3 regions of the Sanguibacter sp. Z1732 genome follow, and region 2 is predicted to be linked to each of the others. Evidence: predicted binding sites of a transcription regulator. Region 2 holds the regulator's gene; each other region holds the start of a gene.
The links. The regulator LexA, encoded in region 2, represses DNA repair genes until DNA is damaged. The targets are predictions, from matches to a motif close to TCGAACANNTGTTCGA.

Region 1: the regulator LexA is predicted to act here: its motif matches at 2,091-2,106, upstream of ACRRRO_RS08695 (DUF222 domain-containing protein).
Region 3: the regulator LexA is predicted to act here: its motif matches at 1,765-1,780, upstream of ACRRRO_RS11875 (DUF222 domain-containing protein).

Annotation. Positions count from the first base shown of each region.
Region 1 is NZ_CP194857.1:1,630,330-1,635,076, forward strand. Features, by position in the region: gene ACRRRO_RS08690 (amidase) at 1-478, shown strand, start outside; gene ACRRRO_RS08695 (DUF222 domain-containing protein) at 729-2,069, opposite strand; gene ACRRRO_RS08700 (LppM family (lipo)protein) at 2,396-3,082, opposite strand; partial or broken gene ACRRRO_RS08705 (phosphoketolase family protein) at 3,113-4,747, opposite strand, start outside.
Region 2 is NZ_CP194857.1:3,937,087-3,941,833, reverse strand. Features, by position in the region: gene ACRRRO_RS20495 (ATP-dependent DNA helicase) at 1-666, shown strand, start outside; gene ACRRRO_RS20490 (metallophosphoesterase family protein) at 663-1,889, shown strand; gene ACRRRO_RS20485 (hypothetical protein) at 1,879-2,340, shown strand; gene lexA (transcriptional repressor LexA) at 2,318-3,055, opposite strand; gene ACRRRO_RS20475 (LysM peptidoglycan-binding domain-containing protein) at 3,696-3,953, shown strand; gene nrdR (transcriptional regulator NrdR) at 4,050-4,520, shown strand; gene ACRRRO_RS20465 (DUF5302 domain-containing protein) at 4,628-4,747, shown strand, end outside.
Region 3 is NZ_CP194857.1:2,250,891-2,255,637, forward strand. Features, by position in the region: gene ACRRRO_RS11870 (BTAD domain-containing putative transcriptional regulator) at 1-1,663, opposite strand, end outside; gene ACRRRO_RS11875 (DUF222 domain-containing protein) at 1,814-3,658, shown strand; gene chrA (chromate efflux transporter) at 3,690-4,747, opposite strand, start outside.

The sequences.
Region 1 (4,747 bases), 1.9 Mb from region 2:
CCTGGCCACCTCCATCCCGCTGCCGCCCGGGGGTGAGAGCGCCCTGCGCCCGCTCACCCGGTGGCTGCGCGAGGCCGGCAAGGATGTCACCGGGCCGACTTACGCCGAAGCCGTGTTCGGCGGGCAGCGCCTCACCCGCCAGGCCGCACGCCGGTGGGCCGACTTCGACGTGATCCTCACCCCGTCGCTGGCTACCCCACCACCGGCGATCGGCGCGATCCGCAACGATGAGGACCCGGCCGCGGACTTCCAGGCCCAGATGGAGTTCACTCCGTGGACCTCCAGCCTGAACATCATAGGCAAGGCCGCGATCTCCCTCCCGCTGCACCACGCCGAACCCGACGACGGCGAGCCGGCATTGCCCTTCGGCGTCACGCTGGCCTCGGTGGCACCCGGGGGTGAGGACGTGCTGCTGTCCCTGGCCGCGGACCTGGAGCGCGCCGCCCCCTGGGCGCACCGCCGAGCCGTACTCCAGTGACGCTGCCCGGTTTGCGCCGCTCTTGGGGCGCCCTGTCGTTGCGGTGTGGAGGGTCATTGATGTCTGGCGCAAGGGTGCGTCGTGATTCGCTCCGTGTGGGCGCCGGAGTGTGAGCATCGCTCCTGCTCCTGCTCCTGCTCTGCTGTTGCTCTGCTGCTGTTCTGCTCCTGCCCTGTTCCACCCGGCCCGCGTTCCGGTCTCTGCGCATGCCATGGGCCCGGCGGTGGTGGCCGGGTGTGGGGCGGGGTGTTCAGGTGTGCCAGGTGACTCCGGTGGGTGTGACGGTGGCGGTTAGGTCATTGCTGTGGACGTGGGTGTGGTGGCGTTGGCATAGCAGGGCTGCGTTGTCCAGGTTGGTGTGTCCGCCGTGGGCCCAGAACTGGACGTGGTGGGCTTGGCACCACTGAGCAGGGATGGTGCAGCCTGGGAATGAGCATCCCTTGTCGCGATGCCAGAGGGCTCGTTGTTGGGCGCGGGTGAACAGGCGCTCATCACGGCCCTGGTCGAGGATTTCGCCCTCGGTGCCCAGCACTGCGGGGATGATCGAGGCATCGCAGGCCATGCGCCGCACGGTTTCCGGGGAGAGCACCTGCCCGGTCATCGTGATTCCGGCGCCGTTGGTCTTGGACTGTAGGTCACTGAGGGGGATGGTGATGAATACTTGGGCCTTGGTGGTCTGGGGGGTTCCCTCGGGGGCGGCTACGCCCCGTTGGATGATGGTGACCAGGGCGTCGGCCCGGCGGCGTGGTGCGCTGCGCGGATCGGGGGTGCCGTCCTCGGCCGGCTGCGGTTTGGACAGCGCTGACAAGGTGGCGTCGATGATGGCCGCCCCTTCGGGGTCGAGGAGGACCCGGTACTCGGTCATCCCGCCGGCTGCGGGCAGGGTGTAGAGGGCTCGGCGAGTTCGTTGCCCGTTCTCTTCGGCTTCCAAGTCCTTGGGTGGTTTGATGGTTCGCCGTGCCCGGCGCAGCAGGAGCGCCAGCTGCCGGTCGGTCCACCCGCATCGGCGCACCGGTGCCCCGCCTTCGGCGGCATCCCCGTCGTCGCCCCCGGCGTGGTTTTCGTCGTTCTTGTCGTTCTTCGGGTCCGAATGTTCGACCTGGTCGGTCGCGCCTTCGTTGATCGTCTTCATCGTGGTGGCAAGCGCCTCGGCCTCGGAGATCGGTTCCACCTCGTGGTGGAACTGAATGATCGCTGAGGCCTTGGAGGTGCTGATCAGCCCGGCATCGAACCCGGTCAGGGTGTTCTCCACACCGGGGGAGGGGTTGTTGATCGTTTCGGCGATGCGCGCGGTGTGGATCGCTTGCCCCCGCGGTGGCGCCGGGGCGTACTGGCTGGCCACCTTGACCAGGTAGTCCACCGCCGTCATTCCCTGGCCTGCGGGCAACCCGCGAGAGATCGCTTCGGCCGCGGCGTGTGCCTCCAGCCGGGCCACCTCGTGACGAATCCGACCCGCCTGCGCCAGCGCCTCGCCCAGGTCTGACTCACCCACCCGCCACCACCCACCGGCAGCAATCTCGCCAACGACCGAGGCGACCTGAGCCAACGCGGCCGGTGCCTGGATCATCGGTGGGACCTGGGTGATGGACATGAGTCGAACCTACAACCCACCTCCGACAAACGTTCGAATCGTTTTGGCGCTGTGGATAGCTACGCGGGTACGCCCGGCCTGGGGATAACTGTGCAGTTGACCGCTCGGGTGAGAGACCGGGAGGTCGCCGACCCCCGCCTCAGGGCTCTCGTCATCGGGCTCGGCCACCGACGCCGGACAGGACGCGTGCACCCAGTCGAGGAGGGTTGAGGTAGCCACTCGGGCCACAAGGCCCCGGTCCCCCGAGAGGCCGGGCCTTCCTCCATCCTCACAGCACACCGAGTACCGTTCGCTGCACGGGTCGGCTGCCCGCCCGGGTCGGTCACCTACGGCAAGTCAGTGCTGCTCGCCCGCTGCCTGCCGCCGTCGTCGGCTGATGACGAGCCAGAGGCCGGTCCCCACCAGCAGCAGCCCGAACAGCAGCACCGGAACCGGAACCGGTAGGGAGAAGCCGCTGCCTGCGTGGTGGCGAAGAGGGTGTCATCACCGGGCTCCAGGTCCCAGGAGACGGTGCGGCCCACCAGGGTGCCGTCGTGGTCGGTGACAGCCTCCGGGAAGGTCACCGACAAGTCGATCATCCACGGCGTGGCGACCTGATCGTCCTCCTCGGCGCCGTCCGGTGCGGTGAGGTCGAGGTCACCGAACCGGCCGGCCACGATGTGTCCGTCCTCCTCGGCGGCGACGATCAGTGCGCCGGAGGTGGACTCCTCGATCCGCTCGATCGGCACGTCCGTCAGCGTTAACGTGGCCCCGATGTACTCGCCGTCCTCGAACGGCTCCGCGGCGATGCCGGCATCCGGGGCCGCGGCGATCTCCTCGTCCAGGATGCGCTGCAGCGCGTAGGGATCCTGACCATTGGCCTCGGCCCAGGCCTGGCTGACGGCGACCACAACGTCACCGGAGAGGGTGTCATCGGTGCTGATGGTCACCCCGCCGTCCAGCCGCACGCAGCCGGTGAGCACCACGAGCGCGAGCAGGACTGCGCCTACCGGGCGCCAGATCCACGAAGTCATTCCTCGAGTGTGCCATCGTGCGGCGACGGCTCAGCCGTGGTCCGCGCCGGTATCGGTCGCAGCCGCTTGGGCGTTCGAGCCGGAGACGGTGCCCGAGTCGGCCGCGTCCGGCCACACCCAGTCGGCTACCTCGGGGATGTCCACACCGTGGTCGCGGGTGTACTGCCGGGCCTTCAGGCGGGCATCGCCCATCTCCTGGCGCAATCCGGCGTACCGGCTGCCCAACTGCGGCACCCGGTCGATCACGTCCATCACCAGGTGGTAGCGGTCCAAGTCGTTCAGCATCACCATGTCGAACGGTGTGGTGGTGGTGCCCTCCTCCTTGTATCCGCGCACGTGCAGGTTCGGGTGGTTCGTGCGCCGGTAGGTCAGTCGATGGATCAGCCACGGGTAGCCGTGGTAGGCGAAGAGGATCGGCTTGTCCTTGGTGAACACCGTGTCGAAGTCGCGATCGGACATCCCGTGCGAGTGCTCCCGGTCATCCTGCAGGCGCATCAGGTCCACCACGTTCACCACCCGCACCTTCAGGTCCGGCAGGTACTCGCGCAGCAGGCCGGCCGCAGCCAGGGTCTCGATGGTGGGAATGTCCCCGGCGCAGGCCAGCACCACGTCCGGGTCCTGCCCTTCCACCTCGGAGCCGGCCCAGTCCCACACCCCCACGCCGCGGGCGCAGTGGGCGATCGCGGCCTCCATGTCCAGCCACTGCGGACCGGGTTGCTTGCCGGCCACCACCACGTTGACGAAGTCCCGGGTGCCCAGGATCTGGTCGTAGACGCTCAGCAACGTGTTCGCGTCCGGTGGCAGGTACACCCGTACCACCTCCGCCTTCTTGTTCATCACATGGTCGATGAAGCCGGGGTCCTGGTGGGAGAAGCCGTTGTGGTCCTGGCGCCACACGTGCGAGGACAGCAGGTAGTTCAGCGACGGTATCGGTGCCCGCCAGGGGATCTCCTGGGTGACCTTGAGCCACTTGGCGTGTTGGTTGAACATCGAGTCGACGATGTGGATGAACGCCTCGTAGGAGTTCAGCATCCCGTGCCGGCCGCTCAGCAGGTAGCCCTCCAGCCATCCCTGGCACATGTGCTCCGACAGCATCTCCACCACCCGGCCGCTGGGTGCCAGATCATCGTCCTCATCGATGTCGCGGTACTCGGCGTTCCACTGCTTCGCGGTGACGTCGTAGACCCCCGATAGCCGGTTCGAGGCCGTCTCGTCCGGGCCGAAGATGCGGAAGTTGTCCGGGTTGGCCCGGATCACCTCGGTCAGCCACCGTCCCAGCACCTTGGTGGGCTCGTCGATGCGCGCGCCGGGGGCGGGAACGTCGACGGCGAAATCGCGGTGATCGGGCAGGCGCAGGTCGCGCAGCAGGAGCCCGCCGTTGGCATGGGGGTTGCCGCTCATCCGTTGTCGCCCCTGCGGGCAGAGGCCGGTGATGTCCGACGACGGAGCACCGTCGTCGTCGAACAGGTCGCCCGGGTGGTACGAACGCAACCATTCTTCGAGCAGGCGCAGGTGCTCGTCGTCGTCGCGGGCCTTCGCCAGGGGCACCTGGTGGGAACGCCAGGATCCCTCGACCACGTTGCCGTCGACCGTGACCGGTCCGGTCCATCCCTTGGGCGTGCGCAGGATGATCATCGGCCACGCGGGGCGGGCCTCATCGCCCTC
Region 2 (4,747 bases):
CAGGTGTCCTCCCCGTTCGACTACGGCAAGCAGGGCATCCTCTACGTGGCCTCGCACCTGCCGCCGCCGGGCCGCGACGGCACGGCCCAGGAGGCCCTGGACGAACTCGCCGGACTGATCGAGGCCGCCGGCGGGCGCACCCTCGGGCTGTTCTCCTCCCGACGCGGTGCGCAGGCTGCGGCCGAGGCGCTGCGGGAGCGGCTGGACACCGAGATCCTGTTACAGGGCGAGGACTCGATCCCGGCCCTGGTGCGCCGGTTCTCCGCCGAACCCGCCACCTCCCTGTTCGGCACATTGTCGCTGTGGCAGGGCGTGGACGTGCCGGGGGAGGCATGCCAGTTGGTGGTCATCGACCGGATCCCGTTCCCGCGCCCCGATGACCCGATCCGCCAGGCGCGCCAGGAGGTGGTGGCTGCCGGAGGTGGCAACGGCTTCATGGCGGTGGCTGCCAGCCACGCGGCTCTGCTACTGGCTCAGGGCGCGGGCCGGCTGGTGCGTGGGGTGGCCGATCGTGGCGTGGTGGCCGTGCTCGACCCCCGGCTGCGAACGGCGCGCTACGGCAGTTTCCTGGCCAAGTCGCTCCCGCCGCTGTGGCCCACCACCGACGGTGACCTGGTCCGGGCCGCGCTGCGCAGGCTGTCCGGTGGCGGGGACGCACCGGCATGACGTCCGGTTTCCGCGTCCGGCCCTACCTGCACGCACCGAGCAGCACCGGCATGACGATCATCTGGTTCTCCCACACCGATGAACCCGGAGAAGTCGTTGTGACCGGCCCGGGCGCGCCCGGGCCGGTCACGTCCCGACCCGAGGCCCTCGACGTGCTGAGCCCTACCGAGGCCGAGCGCACCGAGCACATCGAGGGTCTGGCGCCCGGCTCCTGGCTGTACCCGGACGGGAACGTCCGCCACGTCGTCGTCCTGACCGGCTTGCGGCCACACACGCGGTACACCTACGCGGTCGCCCAGGATGGCGAGCAGTACCGTGCCGCCTTCCGCACCGCTCCCACCGACGGGTCCTGGCAGCAGATCCACCTGGTGGCGCTGTCGGACTCCGAGACCGCTCCGGCCGGGCGGGTGACGCATCGCTCCTGGCCGGCCGGCCCCGGCGGGGAGTCCCGTCCCGACCCGCACGGCTTGTGGCGGGAGGCCTTCGGCGTGGCGGAGCACACCGCCGGCCGGCCCGTGCTGCGCTACCCGCTCACCAAGGCGGAGGGCTACCGGGCGGTGGTGAGCATGATCGCCCAGGAGGAGGCGGACCTCATCCTGCATCCCGGTGACCTGGTCGGCGGCGGGGGATACCAGCCCGCCTGGGATGAGTTCTTCACGATCAACGCCCCCTCGGGCCTGCTCTCGCGGGCACCGCTCCTGCCTGCGCTGGGAAACTGGGAGAACTTCGGCGCCCGCAACGGCCGGTACGGCACGCCGTCGGACCGTTCCCCGGTGGTGCGGGCCCGGGCCAAGTACCACGCCCACTTCCCGGGCCCGGACGGGTCGCGGGGCCGGGGCTACTACCGCCTCGACCACGGACCACTCACGATCCTGACGCTGGACTCCTCGAACGGGGAGCCCGACGACCATCGGTCCCGTTACGTCCGGCCCCTCACCGGGCGGGCCTACCGGGGCCCGGGCACCGATACCCAGGACCACTTCACCGCAACGGAGTACACCGCCGCCGGTGGCACGGACCTGAACGACATCGCCCCCGGCAGGCCGCAGTGGCGCTGGGCCGAAGAGAATCTGGCCGACGCCCGGGCGCAGGGCCGGATCATCCTGGTCCAGTTCCACCACGTGCCCTACTCCAGCGGTGCGCACGGCCTACCGATGGATCACGAGTTCTCTACCGGTCAGGGCGGAACCCCGATGCGCAGGTTCCATCGGGATGTTCAGTGAATTCGGCGTGGCCGCGGTGCTCTGCGGGCACAGTGAACTGTTCGAGCGCTCGGTGGTGCCCGACGGCGACGAAGGCTCACCCGGGGTGCTCTACTACGACGTCGGTGTGGCCGGGGACAGCCTGGGTGGCGAACTGCGAGGGGGTGATGGGGAGCTCCTGCGGTACAACCCGCACCGGGCCTGGACGGCCGACCAGGACGCTCCGGAGCGCTGGGAGGTGGCCGGCGACGGCAACCCGGTGCTGCGTGAGGGTGGCAAGCACTACGGCTACCTGGACATCAACCTCGAGCGCACCGGGACCGGAGCGCGGTTGACGCTGCAACCGATCCACGCCTTCCCGGTCCTGGACTCGCAGTACCGGGTGCTCCGGATCGAGCGACGCACCTACGACGACGAGGTGTGCCTGCGGATCGGACCGGACGGGCGGGTCACACCGAGCGCAGGACGCTGACCACCCGGCCCAGGATCTGGGCGTCGGATCCCTCGATCGGGGAGTAGGCGGAGTTGGCCGGCATCAGCCAGACCTCGCCCTCGGTGCGCTTGAGCGTCTTGACCGTGGCCTCACCGTCGATCATCGCCGCGACGATCTCACCGTTCTCGGCCACCGGCTGCTGACGCACCACGACGAAGTCGCCGTCGCAGATCGCGGCGTCGATCATCGAGTCGCCGGTGACCTTGAGCAGGAACAGGTCGCCGTCGCCGACCAATTGGCGCGGCAGCGGGAAGACGTCCTCCACCGACTGCTCGGCCAGCACCGGGCCGCCCGCCGCGATCCGCCCGACCACCGGGACGTAACTGGGCGAGGCGTCCACCTGCTCATCGGAGTCGGTGCTGAAGAACTGTTTCGGGCCGCGGGCCGAAGCCGGTGCCGGGCTCTCTTGCGCCGGCGCCGTGCCGTGGGGATCCAGGATCTCGATCGCGCGGGTGGAGATCGGGTCCCGGCGCAGGTACCCCTTTTCCTCCAGGACCTGGAGCTGGTACTTCACCGATGACGGGCTGGCCAGGCCCACGGCGGTGCCGATCTCGCGCATCGTCGGCGGGTACCCCTTGGTCTCGATGTTGGTGCGGATCGAGTCCATGATCCGCTGTTGCCGGGCGGTCAGACCGGGGGAGTGGCCGGTCTGGTCCGGGTGCTGCCGGCTGGTGTCCTTGGGTCCCTCGGCCATCGTGTCCTCCTGCGGTTCGGTGCGGTTGCGAGCGGCTCTGCCATGGTCCCGTCACCGCGATGTCAGGGGTCGGTGGTGGGGTGTTCCCCATGACGTTCCTAAGCCTAGGCGTTACGGCGCCGAACAGGAAACATCTGTTCGACTGGCGTGTCGACGCTATCGAACGGCTGTGTTACTGTCCATACATGTGTTCGCAGAACATCAGTTCGAGGGTCGGTCGGTTGCCGGTCCCGGACGTGGCCCGAGGAGTAATCCGATGAGTGCACTGGCGATCCACCCCAGCCCCTCGACCCGGCGGGCCGCCCTGCGGCGGTCGCGGACGCGCCCCTGCTGGCACGCCGGCCCTGCACGTAACTCGACCTGTCACCTCCCGGTTCCCGCAGTCTTCTCGGCGCCCGGAGCGGCTCCGGCCCCGGAGGCCCCGAAGGCTACGCCGCAGAGCGACGTGCCGCGGGCCCTCGTACCCCAGCAGACCGAGGGCTCGGGCGGCCGGACCCGTCCCGTGACGCCCCTGGTGACGGCACCGGTTCGCCCGACGGCTCCGGTTCGCCCGGCGGTACCGGTTCGTCCGGCGGCGCCGGTGCGCCCGGCCAGGGCGCGCGAACACGCCCCCCTGCGGCTGACCACCCGCGGACGGCGGGTGCTGGTCGCGCTTGGCTTCGCGCTGGCGATCGCCGTGGGCGGCGGGCTCGGCACCCTGCTGGCGCCAGAGGCGCAGACGCCGGCAGAGGTCTCCACCGTGGTGGTCCAGCCGGGCGAGAGCCTGTGGGTGATCGCGAGTGAGATCGCCGATCCGGGGCAGGACGTGCGCCAGGTGGTGGAGACCATCCGCGGCATGAACGGGCTGGAGCGCTCCACCGTGCACGCCGGCCAGGAGTTGAGCGTCCCGCAGGGCTGAGGAACCCGCTGGAGGGCGACGTCCCACACCGGTAGCCAGATGTGGCATTGTGTGTGCACCGAGCACGCCGTCACCAAGCCGGGAAGGGACGCGCCGATGCATTGTCCGTACTGCCGTAACCCCGACTCGCGGGTGGTGGACTCCCGCACCGCCGACGACGGCGGCAGTATCCGCCGCCGCCGGCACTGTCCCGAGTGTTCGCGCCGCTTCACCACGGTGGAGAGCACCAGCCTCACGGTGATCAAGCGATCGGGGGCGATGGAGCCGTTCAGCCGGGAGAAGGTCGTGGCCGGTGTGAGCAAGGCGTGTCAGGGTCGCCCGGTCTCCGCCGATGACCTGGCGCTGCTGGCCCAGCAGGTGGAGGAGTCCATCCGCGCCACCGGCGTGGCCGAGATCGACTCCCACGAGGTCGGATTGGCGACCTTGGGGCCGCTGCGGGCGCTGGACGAGGTGGCGTACCTGCGCTTTGCCAGCGTCTACCAGAACTTCACCTCCCTCGAGGACTTCGAGGCCGCGATCACCGCGCTGAAGTTGGACCGCAATCCTGCCTCGGAGCAGTACGCCTGAGGGTGCATGGCCGGGGTTTATCCGCTGGCGTGTTCGCGCCGGACCCGGCAAGGTTGCGGATGAGCCACCCCGGTCCCGGTCCGTGGTGAGTTCAGGGAGGACTGTTGATGTCATCGAAGAAGAACGGATCCGAAGGCCCCGATCGGCTGATGGCCGATGCCAAGGCGAAGATGCGCGAGGCGCTCGATCGCAAGAACGCGGGTGACCACCCCACCGCAGATGGAGTC
Region 3 (4,747 bases), 1.7 Mb from region 2:
TGAGTTCGGCGAGGAGCGCGGGAAGGTCCCCGCCCGGCACCGTCGAGTCGGAGCAGACCGCCTCGATCGCCTCGACCCCCACCGGGCTGCGGAAGATGCGCATGCGGCTCAGCAGCTCCCGGGCCGCAGGCCGCAGGTGCTCCAACGTCCCGGTCAGCGCCACCTCCATGGACCGGTGCCGGGTGGGCCGGTCCCGTTCCGAAGCAGCCGAACCCAGGTTCCGGTGCAACTGGTCGATCACGTCCGAGACGGTGAGCACGCCGCACTGCGCGGCGGCCAGTTCGATGGCCAGCGGAAGGCCGCCGAGCAGGGTGGCCACCTCCCGCAGGCGAGGATCGTCGTCGTCCGGCAGCACGGTGCCGGGGCCTGCTTGGCGGGCCCGCTCCAGGAACAGCCGCACCGCCTCCGGTGCGCCCGTCCCGTCGACGGAGACCTCCAGCATGGGCGTGACCCACACCGACTCACCGACGACGTTCAACGGGATCCTGCTGGTGGCGAGAACCCGGACGCGGGGGCAGGCGGCGAGCAGACCCGATACGAGGTCCGCCACCGCCTCGGCCACGTGCTCGCAGTTGTCGAGCACGAGCAATTGCTCCCGGGTGTCGAGCGCAGCCGCGACCCCCTCGACGTCGGCAGCGGAGATACCCAGAGCAGCAGCGACGACGGAGGGAACCAGCGCGGGATCCTCCAGGGCCTCGAACGAGGCGAAGATGACGCCGTGGTTGAAGTGAGCCGCCGACGCCTCCGCCGCGGCCACGCTCAGCCGGGTCTTGCCCACCCCGCCCAGGCCGGTGAGGGTAGCGAGCCGGTGCCGGCCGATCAGGGCGGTGATTGCCTCGATCTCTGCGGATCGCCCGACGAAGGAGGTCGCGAACACCGGCAGGTCGACGTTTGCCGCGGCCGGTGGATCCAAGGCCGGGTCGTGCCGCAGGATCTGCTCCTGGAGCCGGCGCAGCGCCGCAGTCGGCTGCACGCCCAGTTCCTCATCCAGTGCCGCCACGGCGCGGTGGTAGGTCTGCAGGGCATCACCCTGCCGCCCGTTCCAGTACTGGGCGGTGATCAGCAGACTCCAGACGCGTTCATCGAACGGGCGCTCCACGGTGAGTGCGGACAGGTCGCCGGTGTCGGTGTTCGCGCCCTGCGTGCGCATCTGCAGTTCGGCCAGGTCCACGTTGAGTTCACTGCGCTGGGTCAGTATCCGCTCGATCTCGGCGGTGGCGCCGGAGCGGACATCGGCCAGCGGCAGACCCCGCCAGAGGCTCCTCGCCGCCAGTAGATCGTGTCCGGCCCGTTCCAGGTCGCCGGAGCGGAGGGCCTCCCGACCGGATCTGGTGTGCCGGTCGAATTCGGCGATATCGACCTGCTCCCGGGAGATCGCGAGCCGGTACCCGGTGCCGATCCGCTCGAGCAGATCGGGTCGGCCGAGCATCCTGCGCAGATGGGACACGTGCACCCGCAACGCGCTCTCCGCTGTCGCCGGCGGAGCGCCGTCCCAGGCGAGTTCACACAGCAGGTCCACGCTCAGCACCTCACCCGGATGCTGGGCGAGGACCGCCAGCAGCGCCCGCCGGATCGGCCCGGTGATCGGCCGCTGTTCCCCGTCGATCCAGACCTGGAGCGGCCCGAGCAGCCCGATGTGCACGTCACTGCCGACCTTGCTCATCAATCGATTCAAGCATGTCGGGCTGCTCCGGGGGCAGGGAACGGGTGCTGATCGCGGAGTGGATGTGGTGCGGAGATCTGGCGGATTGCAGGGCACCCAGATCGCACGCACGTTCTATGAATGTCAGTGGTGGGGTCTAGCGTGGTCTTCATGTCCACCACATCGGCGCCGAGTACGGGGGATTCCTTCCCTGGGCGGGGGCCCGCGGCACGAGAGGCCGCCGCCCGGTACCTCGGCGCGCCGGTGGCCGGGTGGGAGCGGTTCAAGCGCCTGAAGACCTATCTCGATGCCGCCCCGGATGATCCTGGGGTGCTGATCGAGCTGGCCGCCGCGTGCGGGCAGGTGCGGTCCAATATCGACGGGATCGAGTCCGAGATCCTGCAGGCCCTGTTGCGGGTCCCTTCGCGGTCGGGCTGGGGTGAGGAGATCGCCGCACGGATGGCGCTGTCGACCCGGGCGGCCGAGGGACGGTTGGATCGTGCCGCGGCGTTGGATCAGTACTCAGAGGTGCACTTCGCCTTACTCGGTGGCGAGATCGATCTCTCCAAAGCCCGGGTGTTCATCGATGCGGTCAAGACGTTGCCGACGGGACAGGGGCGGGCGATACACCGAACGATCCTGCCTGATGCGCCGGAATTGACCGTGGGCCAGCTGCGGCACCGGTTGCAGGCGGCGGCATTGGCGGTAGATGCCGAGAACGCCCAGGCGCGCCACGAAGAAGCGGTCAAGGACCGGTATGTGCGCGCCGAGCCGACCGAGGATGGGATGGCGTACCTGACGTTCTACCTACCGGCAGTGGACGCGGCGGCGGCGATGAGTGTGCTCGACGCGCTGGCGGTGAAGGACGGGCCGGAGGATGAGCGTCCGATCGCCGCGCGTCGGGTGGATGCGTTCATGGGGATCATCCGCCAGATTCTCAGTAGCGGGACCACTCCAGACGGGCAGGACCTTCCCACCCAGCACCGTAAGCGCCCGCAGATGGTCTTCACCGTGGCCCAATCCACCCTCGACGGAGACGATGATGCTCCGGGGTATCTGGCCGGGCACGGGCCGTTGGCCGCCGACATCATCCGTCATCTCGTTGGCACCGCCGATATCACCAGCAGGGTGGTGCACACGGATCTGCTCGATGGCACCGCGCAACCGCCGCCGGTGCCACCACAGCACACCACAGGGGAGCGGGCTGCGCTGCGGCGAACCGCGCCTGAGCAAGGCCTACCGGAGGGCGTCCCATCACAGCAGGGTGTACCGGAGCACGTCCCACCGCAGCCATGCCTACCCGACGATCCGGCGGCAGCGTTAGCCGCGATGGGGGTCCTCGCGTGTGACTCCTACCAGCCCGGGGTGGCGCTACGGGAGTTCATCCTCGACCGCGATGTCACCTGCAGGTTCCCGACCTGTCGCCAGCCAGGGCGGCGCTGCCAGATCGACCACATCGTTCCGTTCACCTCCGACCTGCCGGCGTGGGCACAGACGCATCAGGGCAACCTGCACCTGCTGTGCGCACGCCACCACGGGCTGAAGACCGCCGGAGCCTGGAGCGTCACTCGTGAGCCGGCCACCGGTGACACCCACTGGACCTCCCCGCTCGGCTACACCTACACCCGCGCCGCGCAGGTCGTCGACCCCGCTCATGACCTACCGGTCCTGCATCGGCAGCTCCAGGCGATACGTGTCGAGCACGCCGACCAGCCAGAGATGTTCACCGAGTCCGCCCCCCTGTCACCCGGGATAGTCAGCGAAGTCGAATGGGCACGAGCGATGTGCCGAACCCCTGCCCATGCCCGGCCCGGCGTCTGTGATTGCGCCGAACGCGCCGAGGACATCACCGCCATCCTCGCCCGGCTGCAACCGCCTGGCCTGCCCGATCGGCCAGACGCGGCCGGCTCGCCCGAGTTACCCCATCCGCCCGGCTCAGTCGACCTGCGCGCGGAGCCTCCCGCCACCAGCGACCCGGGCGAGTTCCCGACCAGCACCGACCCGCCGCCATTCTGAGCCCGGGCCCGCCGGGCGGGTTGTCCGCGACTCACAGAAGCGCGAACCCCGCTAGAGCTGCCAGCAGCACCACCGCCCAGGAGGGGGCCTTCCACCATGCCAACGCGGCGAACGCGGCCAGCGCGAGCACCAGCCCCCACAGGGTCGTGACGCCCTGGGTGATCACCGGGTTCACCAGGGCCGCCGCCAGCAGCCCGACCACGCCGGCGTTCACCCCGGCCAGCGCCCGGCGCACGCGGATCCGACGGCGCAACCGGTCCCAGTACGGCAGCAGCGCGAGCACCAGCAGCGCCGAGGGCAGGAAAATCGCCACCAGCGCGATCGCCGCACCGAGGATGCCCGATGGCGGCACCGAGCTGGCCGCGCCCAGGTAGCCGGCGAACGTGAACAGGGGGCCGGGCACCGCTTGCGCGGCACCGTAACCGGCCAGGAACGCCTCGGCATCCACCATTCCGGTGGTCACCACCTGGGTCTGCAACAGCGGGAGCACCACGTGTCCGCCACCGAACACCAGGGCGCCGGTGCGGTAATAGACATCGGCCATCTCCACCACACCGTGGCCGCTCCACCGGGCCAGCAGCGGCAGGGCAGCCAGCAACAGCGCGAACAGGCCCAGGCTCACCGCCGGCAGCGTGCGGCGCCCCCCGACGCTGCGGTGCCCCTCGGTCGCGCCGCGCCCGGCATTGTCCCGGCCGGCCTCGGTGGCGTCTTCGCTCGTCCCGGTGCCATTCCTGGTGCTCTCAGCCGCCCCCGCCCCGAAATCGCGGGGAAGCACGATCAGCCCCAGTAACCCGGCCGCCACGATGACCCCGACCTGCACCAGCGGGTGCGGCACGGCCAGGACGAGGACGAGGGCCGCCACCGCGATGAGGGCGCGGCGAAGGTCGGGAGTCAGGGTGCGCGCCATGCCCAAGACGGCGTGGGCCACCACGGCTGCGGCAGCGGCCTTCAGCCCGGCCAGCCACCCCTGCCCGAAGGCATCGAGGGCCTGCACACCGAAGGCGAAGGCCACCAACACAACCGCCGAGGGCAGCGTGAAGGCCAACCACGCTGCCACTAGCCCGGCCGCCCCGGCCCGCTGCAGCCCTA